Linked DNA regions of Acidithiobacillus ferrooxidans ATCC 23270. The protein of the gene in region 1 binds, or shares a complex with, the protein of each later gene. Links are inferred from orthologs where the notes say so. Each region holds a gene or a part of one and is shown on either strand. Other genes may lie near its edges. The genes, in order: tsaE and tsaD.

Region 1 (8,523 bases):
AAACGTGCGTGAATCTGCCCGATGGCCTGTCCGAGGGGGTAGTTCGGGGCCAGTTCGTGGGTAGGCGCCGCTGGCAAATCAGGGGGTGGTACGGAAGTCATCACCGGCGCCACGAGATGTTCCCAATAGGCCCCGGCACTCTCCTGCACAGCAGCGCTCAGCGACCGCTGAGTCGGGACGTAAGCAGGACTTTTGGTAGCGGTCGGGCCCTGGGAGAAAGGCTGGACCGGAACGGTAACCCGGGGTTGCGCCCCACCCTGCTCCGCGATCACCCGTCGCAGAGTATGAAAAAGAAAATCGTGTATCTCGCGGCCGTCGCGAAAACGTACCTCCGCCTTGGCGGGATGTACATTAACATCTACCCGCCCGGGCGGCAGCTTCAGGTAAAGCGCATAGAGAGGGTGACGATCCTGAAAAAGCACATCGTTATAAGCCGCACGCAGGGCATGGGTAACCACCGGATCACGCACCGGACGACCGTTCACGTAAAAATACTGTTCATCTCCGCGAGCGCGGTTGTAGGTGGGCAGGCCCAGCCAGCCGCTGAGAGACAAGCCCTGATCCTCCTGTTCGATATACAGTGCATTGGCCAGAAAGCCTTCCCCCATTATGGCGGCCACTCGCGCTGCCCGACTTTCTGCATCCGTAGCCGTAGGAAATTGCACAAGAGAACGGCCGTTCTGGATGAGCTGAAAAGCCACCGGGAAGTTGGCTAGCGCAATCTGACGCAACACCCTTTGATTGCGCGACAACTCGGTGGCCGGACTACGCAGGAACTTACGCCGTGCGGGCACGTTAAAAAAAAGATCAGCCACACGCACCGTGGTTCCTGGTGCCCTGGCTGCGGGCTCCGGAGCGGCAGCCGTGCCCCCTGTTACCTGCAGCCGCACCGCCTGATTCTGGCTGCGCGCCCGCGAGAGGAGTTCCAGGCGCGAGACGGAAGCGATCGCTGGCAAGGCCTCACCGCGAAAACCCATGGTCTGGATCGCCTGGAGGTCTTCCCAGGTCGCCACTTTACTGGTGGCATGGCGCTCCAGGGCGAGGGGCAGATCCTCGGCCAGGATGCCGACACCATCATCTTCCACACTGAGCAAATCCATCCCACCACCCTCCAGATGGATGGTAATCCGCGTGGCTTCGGCATCCAGGCTGTTTTCCAGAAGCTCTTTCAGGATGGAGGCAGGACGTTCCACCACCTCACCGGCGGCAATCTGATTGGCCAACGTTGCATTCAGGCGGTGAACGCGGGGTGCCTGTTCATTCCCCATGGCAGATTTTCCGGGTGGATGCGGGCGTCAAGAAAATGGTCCAGTCCTGAACATGGGGCTGATGCCCCAGCCATTCCAGACGGTGACTGCCGTTGTCCAGAATACGGAGGGTGAGTGACAAATCGGCAGGGGGCAGGAAACCCGCACCTCGCTCCGGCCATTCCACCAACCACAGGGAAGGTTCTGTCAGATAATCACGGATACCGATGAATTCCAGCTCCTCCGGCTCTTGCAGACGATACAAATCAAGATGCAGAGCCGGTCCGATCCGGGTCGGATACTGTTCCATCAGGGTATAGGTCGGGCTTTTGATGTTCCGGGTAACGCCCAGCGCCTTTAAGATGGCCTGGGCCAGAGTGGTTTTACCGACCCCCAGATCGCCCTCAAGATAAATAACCGCAGGGATATGAATGCGCTGGGCAAGCTGTCGCCCCCAGTCCCGGCAGGCTTCTGCATCTGCGAAATCCCAGTGCATCCGATACCAGGTTCAGGGTTTTAGCAGATGCTGAAGAATATCCGAGCGACTGATGATACCCAGCAATAAACCGCTGTTATCGACCACCGGCACGGCATGTACATCCTTGCGCAGCAACTTCTCGGCCACCGCGTCCGTATCTTCATCGGGGGCGGCGGTAATGACGTGGGAGCTCGCCAACTGACCGGCGGTCACCGCCGTGACTTTGCGTAGCTCTTCCTCGTATTCATGCATACCGCCCAGAGGGATCAGACCATCCAGGATAGTAAGCATGGTCGGCAGATGCACCTTGCGGTGGGCGTCGATCAGATCCCGTTCGCCGATCATTCCGACCAGATGATCCTCGCTGTTCACCACAGGCAGGCTGTGGTGCCCGGAACTGAGGAGCACATCTCCCACTTTATCGACCGGATCATCGGCCAGCACCGTAACAACTTCGCGGTTCATGATATCTTGGGCCGTTTTCATCAGGATCGTCCTTCCGCCATGGCGTCATATAATACGTTGAGGATAGTGTCTATTTCCGCTGCTGTCACCGACAGCGGCGGAACTATGGTGAGGAGATCACCGAGGGGACGGCTGTAAACGCCCATTTCCCGTGCTCTCCGGCACACTGCGTATTCGACGCGATCTCCGTAGGGATAAGGCGCATTCGTCCCGGGGTCGCGCAACGCGATGGCGGCCATCAAACCGAACTGGCGGACCTCCCCTGCCCACGACTGGCCGTGAAAACGCTGCAGCCCGGCTCGCAACCGGGCGATCTTCTCGGGCAAAGCAGCCAGCACACCACCTTCCGCAAAAAGTGCCAGGTTCTCCAGCGCTACCGCACAGGCCAGAGGATTGGCGGTGTAGGTATGCCCGTAGTAAAACTGCCGGGTTTCCCCGAAAGGCGCAAGAAAGGCAGCATAAACATGTTCTGCGGCGAGGGTCGCAGCCACCGGCAAGTAACCACCACTCAGCCCCTTACCCAAGGCCAACAGGTCTGGTTCGACAGACTCCCACTCACAGGAAAAAAGCTTGCCGCTGCGGCCGAAGCCGGTCGCGACCTCATCAATGATCAGCAAGACCTCGTAGGCCCGGCACAGATGTTGCGCACCGGCCAGAATGCCGGGCGGGAAAGGCAATATGCCCGCGGCGCCCTGCACCCCGCCCTCCAGGATCACGGCCGCAATCTCGCCGCTCTGCTTCTGAAGCGTCGTTTCCAGCACTGCCAGCCATACGGCTGTTGCCTGCTCCGGATCCCCCTCGCAGTCTTCCCACTGCAATACATAGGGGCTCGGCAAGCGTAAAGTGGGGAACAGGAGGTGCCCGTATACCTCGTGAAACAGGGGGAAGCCGCCCACCGAAACGGCGCCAACGGTGTCCCCATGATAGGCATTGTCCAGGGTCAGGAAGAGGCGTTTTTCGGGGCGGCCCAGATTACACCAGTACTGGGCCGCCATCTTGATGGCGACCTCGACCGCCTCGGCGCCGTCCTCCGAAAAAAAACAATGTTGCAGGGAAGGCGGGGTAATTTCTACCAGCGCCTTGGCGAGACGAATGGCCGGAGCATTGCCCGCACCCAGGGCCGTGCTGTGTGCGACCTTGCCCAACTGCCCGATCAGGGCGGCATCCAGTCGGGGATGACGGTGGCCGTGAACATTGCACCACAGGCTGGCGATCGCATCCAGACAGCGATGACCTTGCGTATCATACACGTAGTTGCCTTCTGCACGGTCGATGATCCACGGGTCGTCATCCCCGTAACACTGCATCTGGGTGAAGGGATGCCAGAAATAACGGCGATCCCATTCCCGCAATACTTCAGTTTCCGTCATGACGTTGCGTCAACTCCTGTAAAGCGCGGGGCACTGCCGCCAGGATGTCCCCGGCCAGCAGGCTGGCCTCGCCCATCTCCGCGGCCGCGATATCGCCCGCGCGGGCATGCAGGCACACGCCGAGGGACAGCGACCGGTCGGCGTCCAGACCGACCGCCAGCAGACCGGCCAACAGGCCGGTCAGCACGTCCCCGCTGCCGCCCGTGGCCATGCCGGGATTGCCCAAAGTACAGAGATTCCGGACAGCGCATCCTAGCAGGAGACTATGGTGGCCCTTGAGGACCCAGTAGCCGCCATAGCGGGCACGTAACCGAACAATCGCCGCGATACGGTCTGCCTGTACAGCGGCGACCGTTATCCCCAGCAGGCGGGCCGCTTCGCCCGGATGTGGGGTAAACAGACGAAGTGCGTCGGTGGTCAGCAGTTTCGGACCAAAACGCGCGAGAATGTTCAGGGCATCGGCGTCCCATACCTGGGGACAGGACAGTGTACCGATTTCCAGCAACAGATCATGGGCGGCCAGGCCCTGACCCAAGCCAGGGCCAACAGCCAGGACGGCGTGGTCCGGCAAATCTCCAAAAGCCGCAGGCCAGTCCCGCCAGGTCGCTTCCGGCAGGTGTGCTGCCAAGTATGGGATCGCCGAGGGATGCCCCACCGCCGTCACCAATCCGCTGCCCACCCGATAGGCGGCGGCAGAGGCCAGCGCCAGTGCCCCGCCCATGCCCGGCCCTCCGCCTACTACGAAAACGTGGCCGAAGCTTCCTTTGTGCGCCTGCGGGCTGCGCACCGGCAGGCCCGGCATGGCCTGCCAGTTCAGGGCAGCAAAAGGTTCTGTCATGGTCACGCCCTCTCGATATCCTCTTCAGGATACGCGCTGACATGGTGCAAGCTCAAATCCGCCCCCGCATACTCCGCCTCGGGATCCAGACGAATCCCGATAAAGTACTTGATGCTGCCGTAGACGATACCACTGCCCGCCAGGGCGACCAGGACGCCTAGTGCGGTGCCCAGCAACTGAGACCAGAAACTGACCCCACCGGCGCCGCCGAGGAACTGATGTCCAAAAATTCCGACGGCCAGTCCACCCCACACCCCGCAAACACCATGGAGCGGCCAGACACCCAGCACGTCATCCAGACGCAGGCGATGCTGCACAAAGGTGAACAGGTAGACAAAAATAATGCCGGCAATGGCACCGATGGCCAAAGCCCCAATGGGTTGCACCACATCGGAACCGGCGCAGATGGCCACGAGACCTGCCAGAGCGCCATTATGAACGAAGCCCGGATCGCCCTTCCCTACCGCCAGCGCCGCCAGCATGCCGCCCACCAGTGCCATAAGCGAATTGAGTGCCACCAGACCCTGCACAGCGGCAATTTGCTGTGCACTCATCACATTAAAACCAAACCAGCCGATGATCAGAATCCAGGAGCCCAGCGCCAGAAAGGGAATGTTGGAAGGCGGCATGGCGTGTACCGCACCATCTTTCCCGTAACGCCCCTTGCGCGAACCCAGCAGCCAGACCGCCATCAGCGCCATCCATCCACCCATGGCATGCACTACCACCGAGCCTGCGAAATCGTGGAAAGGTGCACCAAAAACGCTGGTAAACCAGGCTTGAATACCATAATGACCATTCCAGACGATCCCTTCGTAAAAGGGATAAACCAGTCCCACCAGAAAGGCAGTCGCCAGCAATTGGGGATAAAAACGTGCCCGTTCGGCAATACCACCGGAGATAATGGCTGGCACCGCAGCAGCGAAGGTCAGCAGGAAAAAAAACCGCACCATCTGAAAACCATGATTGCTTGCGGTCAGAGCCTTTACATCGGCAAAAAAGCTGATGCCATAGGCGATATGATAACCCACAAAAAAATAGACGATGGTGGATATACCAAAATCACTGAGAATCTTCACCAGCGCATTTACCTGGCTGCGCCGTCGTACCGTACCCAGTTCCAGGAAGGCGAATCCGCCATGCATGGCAAACACCAGAATGGCGCCCATCAGCAAAAAAAACACATTTCCGCCTGGAGGCGTGACTCCTGTGGGTATCATGATGGCTGCTTCCTCTCGAAATTGATGGCTTTTATCTTTACGAAACGATGGGTAAGTGCTTATTCGTCGAGCAAGCGACGACCATGCAAGGCGCGCCCGAGGGTGCTGCGATCGACATATTCCAGTTCACCACCCACCGGCACCCCCCGCGCGATACGACTGATGGTGACACCGTCAGGAACCAGTCCAGCGAGAAACTGGGCTGTAGCCTCTCCTTCCAGGGTAGGATTGGTCGCAAAAATCACTTCCTGCAAGTCTGTTTCACCCAGTCGCGCGCTGAGGCGGTCGATATGCAGGGCTTCGGGACCGATGCCGTCCAGGGGCGACAAATGCCCCATCAATACGAAAAATTCGCCGACGAACACCCCCGTATCCTCGATTGCACGCAGATCAGCGGGCGATTCCACCACGCACAAAATGGAACGGTCCCGGTGTTCGGAACGACAGACGGCACACAATGGCGCTTCGCTCAGGTTGTTGCAGCGCTCACAAAAACGGACCACCGCGTGGGCTTGCTGAAAGGCTGCGGCGAGTTGCGGCATGAGATCGCGCTTACGCACCAGCAACTCATAGCTGATCCGTTGCGCCGAACGCGGGCCAATACCCGGTAGGCGGCGTAGCAGTGCCACCAGGGCGTCCATACTCGGAACGTCTGCCATAAGTGCCTAGAAAGGCAGGTTCATGCCCGGAATATTCATGCCGCCAGTCACTTCCGACATCCGCTCCGCGCTGACCTTCTCAGCAGTGCGCACGGCGTCATTGATGGCCGCTGCCACAAGATCTTCGAGCATCTCCTGATCGCCGTCGGTCAGCAGAGAGGGGTCGATGCGAACTCGCCGCACGTCATGTCGGCAGGTCATGGTGACTTCCACCAGATTGCCACCCGCGTGGCCCTGCACCTCTACCTGGGCAAGTTCTTCCTGCGTCTTTTGCAAACGCTCCTGGAGTTGCTGCGCCTGCTTCATGATATTCCCCAGTCCACCTTTCATCTTTTCCTTACCTCCCTGTTTACGTTTCATTGTGAGCTGACGGCATATCGTTTGAGGATGCCGCCACGATTTCAATGGATTCTACGCGGGCATCCAGGGCTTCGAGGAACGCGCCGATGCGCGGATCCGCGGCCACACGTGCCTCTGCTGCAGCTTGCCGGGACGCCAGCTGCGCCCGGTCTTCCTGCACCAGGCTGCCCACCCCGGTCTCTATGGTGAGAGCAACAATGCTGAGCCTGGGCTCCCGGCCGTAATATGCCGTAAGCGCCTGATGTAACGCCCGGCGGGCCTCGGTCTTGAGAAGGAACGGCAAATAATTGGGCTCCACGGCCAACTCCACCGCCTCCGGATCGCAGCGCAGGGCTTGTCCGTAGCGCAGGTACTCGGCAATCATCGGCGACACCGCCAGCGATGCCAGTACGCGACGCCAGTCTGCTGCTGGCGCGGTCCCGGCATCCGCATCGCGCTGACCGGACGTCGCTACCGGCGACGGCTCCCGGACTTCATCCCGTGAACGGATGGAGAGCAGGGGAACCGAATGATCCGATAGCGGTGAAGTTGCCTCGGGCATAACGAATTCGCGCGTCGGGGGAAGTGACTCGCCAGGATGCCGGTTTTCCCCGCCCGGGAGGGCCGCTGGCGGCGAGTCGGGCGATGCTGAACCGGAAAAGCTCAACACCCGCAGAAAGGCCATCTCCAGCGCCATGCGATCATCTGGATAAAGCGCAAAGTCACGTCGTGCCGAAAGGAGCAAAAAATACCAGGACTGCAGGGTAAGCGGGCTGATTCTCCCGCGCAGATGCACGACCGCCTCGGCGCCATCGTCATCCGGATCGGCTGGAAGAAATTGCGCCAGAGCGATGCGATGCAGGCCTTCTATGACCAGGTCCAGCAGGCCGGGCCCGTCCATGCCCCGCGCCAGATGATCACCCACTATGGCGAATACCTGTGCAGCATCTCGGTCCACCAGCGCGGCGATCAGACCCAGCACCGCGTCATCGCCGCTGCGCCCCAGCATCGCGAGCACGCCGTCGCGCCGCACCGCGCCACCACCGTGGACAATAGCCTGATCCAGCAGACTCAAGGCGTCACGCAGACTCCCGTCGGCAGCGCGCGATAGTATCTGCAGGGCGGCGTCCTCCGCCGGCACCTGTTCCAACGACATGATCTGCCGCAATCTTCCCTGAATCTGGGGAACATCCAGGCGACGTAAATTAAACTGCAGGCAGCGGGAGAGCACGGTTATCGGCAGCTTCTGTGGGTCCGTAGTCGCCAGCAGAAATTTGACATGTTCCGGCGGTTCTTCCAAGGTTTTCAGCAGCGCATTGAAGCTGTGCGCAGATAACATATGCACCTCGTCAATGAGGTACGCCTTGTAGCGACCAGCCGTAGGCGCATACTGGACATTGTCCAGAAGGTCGCGGGTCTCATCCACCCGGGTACGGCTTGCCGCGTCCACCTCCAGCAGATCCACGAAGTTCCCTGCAGCAATACTGCGGCAGGCGCTGCACTCTCCGCAGGGGTTGCTGCTCACGCCTCGCTCGCAGTTCAGACACTTGGCGAGCAGCCGCGCCAGAGTCGTCTTGCCGACGCCCCGTGTGCCGGTGAACAGAAAAGCATGATGGATGCGGCCGGAATCCAGGGCATGGCGCAAGGCGGAGACGACGGCCTCCTGCCCGACAAAATCGTCAAAATGTTGGGGTCGCCAGCGGCGGGCCAGCGCGAGATAGGCGCTCATGCGGCTCTGAAATATAGGGTGGCGACGCCGATCAGCCGCACCCCGGCACCTGGATCACCGGCTGCCGCTGCTCCCTTCCGGGCCTGACGGGGTTCACCAGTTACCACTGCGAGGGGACCGATCTTTGTCGCCATAGAAAACCTGAGACTGTCCACTGACGGACGATGATTGGCGGAGA
Region 2 (11,842 bases), 1.6 Mb from region 1 along the record:
GAACCGCCAACCGGCGCTACCCCATGAGTATCAGTTCAATCTCGACAGCGCTGCCGGGCGCGAAGCGCTGCAAAAGATGCTCGATTTCCTCGCCTCGGTTCGCGCGGGCGAGGCGGCTGTTTCATCCACCAACGCGCAATGAGACCAACGAGGGAGGAATCATGTTGAAGCGACAACCATCACATTCACCCGCGCCCGAAGGGCGTTCGCCGGGGAGCCTGTTGGCACGGTGCGTGCTGCTGTTCGCATTGGCGCTGGCCGGCACCGGGCTGACGCAGGCGGCGACACTGGAGGGGACCGCGACCTACCGCGAACGCATGATGCTGCCGCCGAGCGCGGTATTCGAGGCGACGCTGCAGGATGTGTCGAAGACGGGCGCGGCACCGAAGACGCTGGGCCGCGCGATCCTCGATCCCGCCGGGCAACCGCCATTTCGTTTCGCCATTGACTACGACGCTGCGGCCATCCAGCCCGACGGGCACTATGTCGTGAACGCCATGGTGAGTGTGCCCGGTCGGATGCTGTTCGTTGCGCTGGCGCGCCATCTGGAGTTCACCGGCACGACTGCGCCGGTGCAACTGCTGCTGGTGCGCGCGCAGAGCAATCGTTTCTCGATATTCGCCAAGCAGTTGCCCGCGTCCTATGAGCGAGAGGTGCCGGGGGCGGACAGCCTGGTCCGCTGGCATCTCGATCTGCTTCCGGGCGGGCAGTACCAGTTGCGCACCACCTACGTGGACAAACCGACGCTCAAGCCGATCGATCGCATCGGCCGCTGGCAGTATGACAGCGCACTCGGGGTGCTCAAGCTGTTCCAGAGCGACAGGTCCACACTGCTGTTCGATGTGGAAGACGCGGGCGGCCTGCTGCGGCCGCTCGATGCGCGGGGCAAGCTCGCCACATCGCCTTACAACGTGCCGCTGCGGCGCTTGCCCCGACTGGCGCTCGTCGAGCCGGAGCTGAAACTGACCGGCATGTTCTCCTACATGGCCGATGCCGCTTCGATCACCCTGTGCGAAGACGGTCGGCGGATGCCGGTGGCGATGGAGGGAGACTTCAAAGCGCTGGAACGGGCGTATGTCGACGCGCCTCACAAGTCCGGGCAGGCCTTGTATGTGCGCCTGGATGGCCGGATCGCCTCGCGTCCTTCGGCGGAGGAAAGCCAGCCGCCGCGTGCCACCCTGGTCGTCGAGAAGTTCACCGACATCCAGCCCGGCCTGAGCTGCGGCATGGTGGCGACCCACATCGCGCTGCGCGGCACCTACTGGAAACTGGTGCAGCTCAATGGGCAGGCGATCAGCCTCCCGGGCGCCGTCAGGAAGCAGGAACCGCATCTGGTGTTTTCCGCGAAAGGCGACCGCGTGTCCGGCGCCGGCGGCTGCAACGCCGTGACCGGCAGTTTCAAGGTCGACGGCGACAAGCTGCATCTGCGCCAGATGGTCAGTACGCTGCGCGCCTGCCTGACCGGCATGGAATACGAACGCGAGTTCCTGCAAACGCTGGGCAAGGTGGAGCGCTACCGCATCGTCGGCGGGCATCTCGACCTGCTCGACGAGAAGGGTGCCGTCATCGCGCGCTTCGAGGCGGTTGCGCTGCGGTGAGAAAGGGATGAGCGCCAGCCGATGATTGCGAAGTCCGACATGGTGCGGATGACGCAGCGCCGAGTCCGAGGGTCGGGAGCCGAGGCGCGGAATCGGTCCGGAGTCAGCGAAAGCGGCGGCGGACCCGTTCAGTCCGCCTTTGCCGCCTTCCCGCGCAGCACCCACGCCACGAACCGCCGTCCGTACTCCGGCTGCATCCAGATCAGCCAGCTCACCACAAGCGCGTTGAGCACCGCCACGCTGAGCAGCACAGGCTGAATAATTCGTGGCGCCGCAGCCGGCGACTCCTCCGCGTAGCGGCTTCGTCCAACAATCGCCTCGAGTGTCCCTCAAGCTAAACGTGTGCGCCGGGCATGGCGCGTTACTTCTTTTACACGCTGGTTATACCGGGTTACGTAACGTCACAAAAAAATAAACCAAATCTGCCCATATTTTTGTAGCATATTGTTTATGAATGAATAAAATAGGCATGTTAGGCGGCATCGTTCTTGCTTGACTTTAATCAGACCGAAGCAAGCAAGTGGCTTGCGAAGCGTCATCATCGTGCCAGGTGAAGCGACATTCGTTTTCAAACAAGAGAGATGGAGAAAGATGACAGCATCATTGGTTAAAGCACCGATAGTTTGTTTGCCAAAACTAAAAACGCATCTTTAGGCCCGTAGCAGCGTGAATATAAAAAAAGATTTGTTGCTGTGGTTGCCCTCTTTACTGCTTTGCTGCGCGGCCTCATCGGCCTACGCTATGACTCATGCGCAGGGAGAAATGCTCAGCGCTCAGGCTCGTGCGGGGGATGCCAGTGCATTACGCACCCTTGAAAAGGCAGCTAAAAGCGGGGACAAAACCGCCGAAAACTGGCTAGGAATTTACTACGGTGTTCAGAAAAAATATCGCAAGGCGGTATTCTGGTCGCGCAAGGCAGCCATTCAAGGTGACCCGTTGGCCGAGTTTGTCATGGGCGAGGTGTACTACTACGGTAATGGCGTCCCGAAAAGCGACCGCACTGCATTGTATTGGTATAAATTGGCAGTAGCCCAAGGCTATCAGGGTGCGCAACCCATGCTGACCAAAGTACGGCAAGAGATTGCTGCGCAGGCGGAGTTGCGCGACCACACTCAGGTCGTCGCTCGAACAGATGAACAGCCACCCGCAGGGACAAGCAGTTCTACATCTGTGACGCCGATTTCTGACAACAAGGTTGTCAGTACCCCTGCGATCAAGTCGACAACACCAATGGCAGTAACTCGTCCTTCATCCGCCCTCCTGACAGCCAAAGAACAAAACCTTCTGGGCTACGCCTACTATAGTGGCCAGGGCAAACCCAAAAATTATGAAAAGGCGGTTTATTGGTACCGCAAGGCGGCTGCCCAAGGTGATGCGAGTGCTGAGAACAATCTGGGTGTGGCCTATAACTATGGTAATGGAGTGGACAAAAATTTTTCACGCGCTGTGTACTGGTATCGAAAAGCTGCTGATCAGGGGAATCCCAGTGCCCAAACGAATCTGGGAGTTGCCTATTACCAGGGCGACGGAGTGAAAAGTAGCACCACCGAGGCTCTCCACTGGTGGACGAAAGCTGCCAAGCAGGGCGATGCGCGTGCACGTAGCTATTTGAATGTGGTAAAACTGACGTCACGGGGGACTAAGTAACCTGAAAGCGGGAGTGTCAGAATTTCTGTGTGTGAGGCGGTTTGGGACGTTTCCTCACGGGGTTTGTCGAGATTCATTCGGTGAGGCGATCAGGATGTCGCTTCTGGCGGCCGCCGCATGGATGGCCTGGGGTATCTGGATGTATTTGAAGGAGTGTCACGAGCATATGGCATACCCACAACGCCATGAAACGTACGCACATGTATGCGCACGATGCCCACCACCAGCATCTCTACAATTTCCCGGTAGTTTCGGGAATCCGGCACGGTCATCCGCATGTTCCAGGCCTGCGTCAGTTGCATAAGCATCATGCATAACTGGTTTCAGAATTTCCCTCTCCTTGCAAGGCTTGACGACGGTCCGGAAAAAAATCTGCTGATCACTGCACGACCCATAACCTGGGGATCGGGTGAAATCGTATTTCATGCAGGCGCGCCCTGCCATCAGTACTTATTGGTGCTGGAGGGACAAATCCGAGTGCAGCAAACTTCTGCGACGGGACGAGAAATCGTATTGTACCGCATCGGACCCGGAGAATCCTGCATTCTGACGACGGCTTGCCTGTTCAGCCATCGTCCCTATCCGGCCATGGGCATCACCGAATCTGCGGTTAGAGCCGTCAGCCTTTCTCAATCTGTTTTTGAGCGTCTCGTCGCGCAATCTGGCATTTTTCGGGAGTTTGTTTTCAACGCCTACGGAAACCGTTTGACTGATTTGCTCGCACTGGTTGAAGAAGTCGTTTTTACCCGTCTCGATGTGCGGCTGGCAAAAAAACTTCTGGAGTTGGGAGGCGCCACGCCGTTCATCCACATCACTCATCAGGCATTGGCCACAGAACTCGGATCAGCCCGGGAGGTAATCAGTCGTGCTCTGAAAGAGTTTGAAATACGCGGCTGGATCCAGCGTAGTTCAGGACAGATCCAGATCATTCATCCTCAAGCGCTCCGTCAATTGGCGCATTCCGAATGTTGATCCCTGATTCATTGGGTGAGTAAGTCACAGACAATCTGCCACAAACAGCCTACGATACAGTTCGGATGAGCGCACAAAAGGAGTTCAAAATGTCTGCATCTTCACTGTTTAACGAAGGCATGCCCGACCGGTTGATACGGGTCATTGTCGGGATTATTGTCATTGCACTGGTATTTGTCGGACCCAAAACCCCCTGGGGATGGTTGGGGCTTGTTCCTTTAATCACCGGTCTGGTGGGTTGGTGCCCCGCATACACGCTTTTGGGTATCAGGACTTGTCCCTTGCGGAAATCATAACGGGGCCCCTTCAGGAGCCGGACCTCTACGGCGCGGGAATGGCCGTTGACTGGTCAAGTGGCTGATTCTTCGGCGTCGGATTCACTTGCGGCCGCAGCAGCCACTAGGCTTGATTGCCTCGATGGTGGCGGAAACCAGGTAGTCCGTCACCTTGCGGCCCGACGCCCGGTCCTTGATGAACTGAGGTGCCCTGACAATAGTAGACAGTCCCATTTCAGGACGATGCCGGAAGCCCTTATCGAGCGGTGTGTGCTATATTTTCATTCCTGCAAAAGGGCGGGAGCGGGTGTGATTGCGGTATGGATGAAATCAGCGGAAAGCATCAGGCAGGGTCTTGTGGCGGGGCAGGCGCGGCCTTTGATGCGATGGACTCTGACCAAAAAGTGGCTCTGGTGCGGGCCTTGCGCTGGCCGCTGTCGGCTTCAGCGGGCGCGCGATCCTGTTTGACGACGCCGGGCCGTCCTGTCCGGCCACTGCTCGTGGACCCCAAAAATTTACCGCGGCGTCGCGCGCTGACCACTGTGGCTGGTCGATTTGCCTTGCTCCATGCCCTCACCCATATTGAATTCAATGCCATCAATCTCGCGCTGGATGCGATTTGTCGCTTCCCCGGTCTACCCGACTCAAAGCCGGAGGAGGCTTGCCTTGATTGAGCGGATACTGGGCATTGAAAGCTCCTGCGATGAAACGGGGCTTGCTCTCTATGACCGCCAGCGTGGCCTCCTCGGCGAAGTGCTGTTCAGCCAGATTGCCCTGCACGCGCCCTACGGCGGTGTCGTGCCGGAACTGGCGTCGCGGGACCATGTGCGCCGCCTGCCCTTGCTGCTCGACGAGTTGCTGGCGCAAACCGGCGGGCAGCGCCCTGACGCCATCGCCGTCACCGCCGGGCCGGGACTTATCGGTGCCCTGCTGGTGGGGGTGAATTTCGCCCGCGGCCTCGCCATGGGCTGGGATATCCCGGTGATCCCCGTGCATCATCTGGAAGGTCACCTGCTGGCCCCGCTGCTCAATGAGGTGGACCCCTTTCCGGCGGTGGCCTTGCTGGTTTCCGGTGGGCATACGATGCTAGTGGAAGTCCGTGCTCCCGGCGACTATATTTTATTGGGAGAGACGCTGGATGACGCCGCCGGTGAGGCCTTCGACAAGGCGGCGAAGATGATGGGACTGGGCTATCCCGGTGGGCCTGCGCTGGCCGCCCTGGCGGAGGGGGGAGATGCCCAGGCTTTTCGCCTGCCGCGGCCACTGCTGGACCGGCCGGGACTGGACTTCAGCTTCAGCGGTCTGAAAACGGCCTTCCGTCTGGCCTCCATGCCCATCGCGCCCGACGACGGGCAGAAGCGGGCCGATCTGGCTGCCAGTTTTCAGGCCGCGGTGGTGGAGACGCTGTTCACGAAGTGCCAGCGTGCCCTGCGGCAGACCGGGCTGAGGCGTCTGATCGTGGCCGGCGGGGTCGGCGCCAATCGGGCGCTGCGAGCGGCCCTGAACGGCCTGGTGTCCGCAGGCGTCGAAGTCTTTATAGCCGATCTCGCGCACTGTACGGATAACGCGGCGATGATCGCTCTCGCCGGTGCCCTGCACACGGAGCGGGCCCAGGCAGCCACGGCGGACTTCCCGGTGCGGGCGCGCTGGTCCCTGACGGAGGAGGAAGCGTGATGAACGAGCCATTTTCTCTGGATATGATCGTCGACGAGCTGGCGGCACAGGATGTGGACTTTCAGGAGGGCCTGGACTGGCAGCAGACGGATCATCCGCGGGAAGCGGCCATCGCCTTCCGGCGCGCACTGGAACATGGCCCGAAGAGTGCGGTGATCTGGACCTTCTACGCCTGGGCACTGTCTGCTTCCGGCGACCCACACGGGGCCATCGCTGCCTGCCGCCGCGCCATCGCCTGCGATGCAGAGTGGGGGCAGGCGTGGAATGACCTCGGTGAGTATCTGATGGACGCTGGCCGTGAAGACGAGGCGCTCTTCGTGATCCGCCGCGCCCTGAAGGCCAAACGCTTCGACAGCCCGCATCTGGCGCAGATGAATCTGGCCCGCTACTACCTGCATAAAGGCAGCATGCGCCGTGCCCTGGCCGCAGCGCAGGAGGCGCAGCGGCTGGTTCCCGGTTTTCGCCCGGCGGCGCGACTGGCGGACTGGATCAGCGACCGGATGCAGGAGTGGAACATCCGGGATTGACCGGTCTCAGCGCCTTTTGAAGGGACGTTCGCTGCCGTCCAGCAAACGGCGGATATTGCCGCGGTGCCGCCAGAGGATCAGTAGCGCCAGCACCAGAACGAGTAGCCGCATGCTCGTCGCGGCGGAGACCGCAAAGACGATAGGCACCGCGCCGACCGCCGCCAGCAGCGCCGCCAGTGATGAAACCCGCGTCACGGCGAACACCAGTATCCATACACCCAATATCGACAGGCCCAGTACCGGCAGGAGCGCCAGCAGAATACCCAGCGCCGTGGCCACCCCCTTGCCGCCGCGAAACCCAAAAAACACTGGATAGAGATGGCCGAGAAAGGTGGCGAGGGCCACCGCGGCCAGCGCCCAGTCCTCCAGTCCGAGCAGGCGGGCGATGACGATGGGGACGATGCCCTTGGTCAGGTCGCCGAGCAAAGTCAGCAAGGCGGCCTTTTTGCCACCGATGCGCAGGATATTGGTGGCGCCGGGATTGCCCGATCCGGACTGGCGCGGGTCCCCCAGACCCAGCGCGCGCGCCACCAGAATGGCGCTGGCAATGGAACCGACGGCATACCCCCCGCCGATCAGGGCAACATCCAGAAGAAGTGACATGCAGTGCTTTGGCCGGGAAATTGGTTATTATAGGCCGAGCTGCGGCGGATTGCCGCTTTTTTCGGGATAACCATGGATATTCTTTTTGTACGTGAACTGAAGGTGGACACCCGCATCGGCATCTACGACTGGGAACGTCAGGTCAAACAGACGGTGCTCATCGATCTGGATATCGCTGGGGATGCGGGGGCCGCGGCGCGGACCGACAAGGTGGAGAACACCATCAACTACCAGACCATCTGCCAGCGCCTGGTCGCCCATATCGCCGCGTCGGAGGTGGAGCTGGTAGAGACCCTGGCCGAGCAGATCGCGGATATCGTTCGCGGTGAATTCGGCGCGACCTGGGTGCAGGTGACGGTGCACAAACCCGCCGCCGTGCGCGGAACACGGGATGTGGGGGTGCGGATCGAGCGGGGCAGTCGCCTGCCCTGAGCGACCAAAGGCCCTGGTCAGGCCGACACCACCATCCCATATAAATCATGGGCATCCGCCCGGGTGATCGCCACCTCCACCCAGTCTCCGACCTGCAACCCCGCCGCCTTGCCCAGATGCACCACACCATCGATCTCCGGGGCATCGCTGGCGGAGCGGGCGATGACTCTGCCGCCCCGGGCCATTGCATCCACCAGTACCCGCTGACGCTGGCCCACCCGGCGTTGTAGCCGCTGGCGGCTGATGGCTTCCTGCACGGCCATGAATGCGGCGCGGCGTTCCTCTTTGACCGGCTCCGGCACCGCTCCGGCGATCGCGTTGGCGGGCGCGCCTTCTACAGCGGAATAGGCGAAACAACCGACCCGATCCAGCTCTGCCGCCCGCAGAAAATCCAGTAACTCCGCAAAGTCCGCATCGGTCTCGCCGGGGAAGCCGACAATGAAGGTGCTGCGGATGATCAGGTCGGGCACCGCCTGGCGCCAGCCGAGAATCCGGTCGAGGGTTTTTTCGGCGGCGGCAGGGCGACGCATGGCCTTGAGGATGCGCGGACTGCCGTGCTGCAGGGGCACATCCAGATAGGGCAGAATTTTGCCTTCCGCCATCAGGGGCAGGAGTTCGTCGATGTGCGGGTAGGGGTATACGTAGTGCAGACGCACCCAGACGCCGAGTTCCCCCAGGGCCGCGCAGAGATCGGTGATGCGGGTCTTGAGCGGACGGCCGTTGTGAAAGGCGGTGCGGTATTTGCGGTCTACCCCGTAAGCGCCGGTGTCCTGAGAAATCACCAGCAGTTCTTTGGCGCCGCCCGCCACCAGCGCCTCGGCCTCGCGCAGAATATCGTCCGGCGCACGGCTGACCAGCTTGCCGCGCATGCTGGGAATGATGCAGAAACTGCAGGACTGATTGCAGCCCTCGGAGATTTTGAGGTAGGCGTAGTGGGGCGGCGTCAGGCGCAGGCCCTGGGGCGGCACCAGATCGGTGTAGGGATCGTGGGCCGGAGGGAGTGCCGCATGGATCGCGTCGAGCACGGCGCCAGCCTGGTTGGGGCCGGTGACGGCAAGCACCTTGGGATGGGCGCCGCGCACAAAGTCGCCGCCCTCGCGGGCACCCAGGCAACCGGTGACCACCACCTTGCCGTTCTCATCCAGCGCCTCGCCGATGGCCTCCAGGGATTCCTCCACCGCCGCGTCGATAAAGCCGCAGGTATTGACGACGACCACATCGGCGTTGGCGTAATCCCCCACCAGCAGATAGCCCTCGGCGCGCAACTGGGTGAGGATGCGCTCGCTGTCCACCGTGGCCTTGGGGCAACCGAGGCTGACGAAGCCGACTTTGGGCGGCGTATTCGCGCCCGCCTTCAAAAGGTATTGCTCACGTTGACCACGCCCGGAACGGCGCCGACGATACGCTCGACCACCTGTTTGAGATCGATGACGGCGTTGGGGCAGCCGGCGCAGGCGCCTTTCATGCGGACCCGCACGTCGCGTTCGATGATTTCCACCAGTTCGATATCGCCGCCATCGCGGTGGAGGATATGGCGTACCGTCTGCACCGCCTCTGCCACAGCCGCAGGGTCGGGCAGGGGGTCGTCGGGACCGTAGCGTTTCTGGCGGTCGAGTCCGCGTTCGGCCATGGCCTGGGCGTGGGCGATTTTGGCCGCGGCGAGGGGGTCTTCCGCCTCCAGGGCGTCCAGTTCTTCTTCGCTGTAAAAGCGGATGGGGGATTTTACGGTTGAGCGCATGGCCGTCAATATAACATGCGGCCGCCATCGACGACGAGATTGTGGCCGGTGACGTAAGGCGCGTCGAAAAGCAGATAGGCGATGGCGCCGGCAATATCCTCCGGGCTGCCGACGCGCTTGAGGGCGTTGCGTTCGATGAGTCCCTGCTGGTCGCCGTCGGGCGGGTCCTTGTCCTCGGCCCAGAGCACCACGCCGGGCGAGACGCTGTTGACGCGGATCTCCGGCCCCAGCTCTTTGGCGAGGGCGCGGGTGAGGGCCAGCAGACCCGCCTTCGTCACACTGTAAGGCAGATAACCGCGCAGGGGGATTTCGGCGTGGATGTCGCCGATGTTGACGACGGCGCCGCCGGTTTTTCGCAAATGCGGTGCGGCGACCTGGGTCAGAAAGAGTGGCGCGCGCAGATGCACGGCCTCCATCGCCGCCCAGTCTTCCGGCGTGATTTCGCCGAAAGGCGCAGGGGAGTACAACGAAGCGTTGTTGACGAGGCCGTCCAGGCAACCAAAATGCCCGATAGCGGCATCAATCAGGTGCGCTGGCGTTTCCGGGGCAGCCAGGTCGCCCGCGATCAACAAGGGTTCAGTTCCATGCCGCGCGCGCAACTCCTGCGCCAGGGCTTCGGCGTCTGCGGCGGATCGCTTATAATGCAGGGCGAGCTGGCAGCCTTCCGCGGCGAGCTGGCGGGCAATGGCGGCGCCTACCCTGCGGGCGGCGCCCGTGATGAGAACGACTTTTCCGGTAGCTTTCAAGAGGTGTCCATGCGCGTAGAGCGTCCCGATTTTTTAACCCATTCTCACGGGGCGCGCAAGACAAGTCTGCCCGCCCCGGACGCCGATGCGCTGGCCCACTCGTCCGCACTGCTGACCCATATCCGGCGGGAAATCGATGCCGCAGGCGGGATGATCCCCTTTCGTCGTTATATGGAGCTCGCCCTCTACACGCCGGGGCTGGGCTATTACATGGCGGGGCAGACCCGCTTCGGTGCGGCGGGCGACTTCGTCACGGCACCGGAAATGGGACGGGTGCTGGCCGCTGTGCTGGCCCGGACCCTGCAACCCGATCTGGGGCCGGATGGCATTCTGGAATTTGGCGGTGGGAGCGGCGCGCTGGCGGGCCAGATCCGGGACATTTTGCCGGACACCCCCTACACCCTGCTCGAACCCAGCCCCGATTTGCAGGCGCGGCAACGATCAGTCGTGACTGGTATTCAGCATCTGCAAACTCTGCCGGAGCACTGGCGCGGCGTGATGCTCGCCCACGAAGTGCTGGATGCCATGCCGGTGCAGGTGCTGGAGCTGGATGCCTCCGGGCAGTTGCACGAATGCGGCGTGCGCTGGAATGGCGAGGCACTGGATTGGGTGATGCTGCCTCCGCCGGTCGCTGCGCCTCTGGCGGCGCGGCTGGCGCCCTATGTAACGCATTGGCCCCGGCCCTATCGGACGGAAATCAATCTCACTGCCGAATCCTGGCTGCGCGAGGTCGCCGCCCGCCTGGACTCCGGCGCCATCCTTCTGATCGATTACGGGTACGAGGCCGCAGAGTTTTATCATCCCCAGCGGCAGATGGGCAGCCTGCGCGCCTATTATCGCCACCACTGGCTGGATGATCCCTTTTATCTGCCAGGCCTCTGCGACCTCACCGCCCATGTGGATTATACCGCGCTGATGACCGCTGCGGTGGAGGCCGGGCTGGAGGTGGCCTTTTATGGCCATCTCGCCCGTTTTCTGGTGGAACATGGGCTGGCCGAGGTGTATGGCACCCTTTGTGCGCAGGCGGGTGAGGACGGCCGCTTCGCCCTGAATAATGAGATCAAACGGCTCACCCTGCCGCAGGAAATGGGCGAAAGCTTCAAGGTATTGATTCTGAAAAAGCGGGAGAACACTTGACCAGCGAGACCATGCAATTCAGGGTCAGGGACCGTCAGTCCGCACGGAGGCCGCGCGCCTGGAGCCATCTGTCATCCTGGCTGCGCAGGGGCCTCCTTTGGATCAGTTGACGGTATATTCTGACTGATCGCTGTGGTGTTCCAGAACACCTTCCATCCATTGCCAGAAATGCCAGGTTACGAGGCACATCGTGGGCAGGGAAAGAAAAGTCATCATCATTCCCGCAAGGTGTTCGTCCAACAACGGGGTCAGCCCCCAGAGCATATGGGACGATTGCGCGGGATTCATGCTCATGGCGCTCCAGAACCAGATGCCACCCATCGCCATCATGGCCATTTCCATGATCCACACGTAAAGCGCCTTTTGCAAATGGTTACGCAGATTCGGCCACGATGGGAATACCTGAAGAGATTGCATCCAGACAATGATTCCTGAAACCAGATAAACGCCCGGCAGCAAGGCAAAAACCAACGGACTTTTTAAGCCCAGGGAC

What was found.
Region 2: the proteins of tsaE (region 1) and tsaD are in contact, whole or in part, in a crystal structure (PDB 6N9A), measured with the Thermotoga maritima proteins. The link is inferred for Acidithiobacillus ferrooxidans ATCC 23270 from one-to-one orthologs. Residues at the interface, in WP_004082108.1 of Thermotoga maritima: Leu37, Gly38, Lys46, Lys57, Val59, Lys60, Ser61, Thr63, Phe64, Thr65, Leu66, Met67, Val69, Pro71, Tyr82, Arg83, Leu84, Asp86, Asp88, Phe89, Asp93, Ile128, Asp130, Glu131, Arg134; in WP_004082750.1 of Thermotoga maritima: Cys10, Asp11, Arg49, His50, Leu82, Gly84, Gly135, Gly136, Glu154, Thr155, Leu156, Asp157, Asp158, Ser159, Glu162, Asp165, Lys166, Arg169, Leu170, Tyr175, Lys213, Thr214, Leu217, Tyr218, Gln221, Arg222, Asn324.

The regions. Positions count from the first base shown.
Region 1 is NC_011761.1:1,670,869-1,679,391, reverse strand. The notes cover bases 1-2,689. They hold tsaE (tRNA (adenosine(37)-N6)-threonylcarbamoyltransferase complex ATPase subunit type 1 TsaE), read right to left. Parts: upstream 1,744-2,689; coding sequence 1,258-1,743; downstream 1-1,257. Other genes in these bases: bioA (adenosylmethionine--8-amino-7-oxononanoate transaminase), read right to left, coding at 2,211-2,689; AFE_RS08905 (CBS domain-containing protein), read right to left, coding at 1,756-2,211; mutL (DNA mismatch repair endonuclease MutL), read right to left, coding at 1-1,268. Also shown: more of bioA, read right to left, coding at 2,690-3,560; AFE_RS08895 (NAD(P)H-hydrate dehydratase), read right to left, coding at 3,547-4,398; AFE_RS08890 (ammonium transporter), read right to left, coding at 4,401-5,618; recombination mediator RecR, read right to left, coding at 5,678-6,277; AFE_RS08880 (YbaB/EbfC family nucleoid-associated protein), read right to left, coding at 6,284-6,637; dnaX (DNA polymerase III subunit gamma/tau), read right to left, coding at 6,627-8,345. UniProt on the Escherichia coli protein: Required for the formation of a threonylcarbamoyl group on adenosine at position 37 (t(6)A37) in tRNAs that read codons beginning with adenine.
Region 2 is NC_011761.1:108,140-119,981, forward strand. Bases 4,290-7,162 are described here. They hold tsaD (tRNA (adenosine(37)-N6)-threonylcarbamoyltransferase complex transferase subunit TsaD), read left to right. Parts: upstream 4,290-5,158; coding sequence 5,159-6,166; downstream 6,167-7,162. Other genes in these bases: AFE_RS15420 (YgaP family membrane protein), read left to right, coding at 4,307-4,513; AFE_RS00575 (DUF455 family protein), read left to right, coding at 4,813-5,166; AFE_RS00585 (tetratricopeptide repeat protein), read left to right, coding at 6,166-6,693; plsY (glycerol-3-phosphate 1-O-acyltransferase PlsY), read right to left, coding at 6,700-7,162. Outside these bases: AFE_RS00550 (alpha/beta hydrolase), read left to right, coding at 1-142; AFE_RS00555 (META domain-containing protein), read left to right, coding at 162-1,598; AFE_RS16300 (hypothetical protein), read left to right, coding at 1,620-1,856; AFE_RS00560 (tetratricopeptide repeat protein), read left to right, coding at 2,265-3,245; AFE_RS00570 (Crp/Fnr family transcriptional regulator), read left to right, coding at 3,555-4,217; more of plsY, read right to left, coding at 7,163-7,296; folB (dihydroneopterin aldolase), read left to right, coding at 7,369-7,728; 30S ribosomal protein S12 methylthiotransferase RimO, read right to left, coding at 7,746-9,086; AFE_RS00605 (NifU family protein), read right to left, coding at 9,083-9,466; AFE_RS00610 (pteridine reductase), read right to left, coding at 9,472-10,212; AFE_RS00615 (class I SAM-dependent methyltransferase), read left to right, coding at 10,222-11,349; AFE_RS00620 (cytochrome c oxidase assembly protein), read right to left, coding at 11,452-11,842.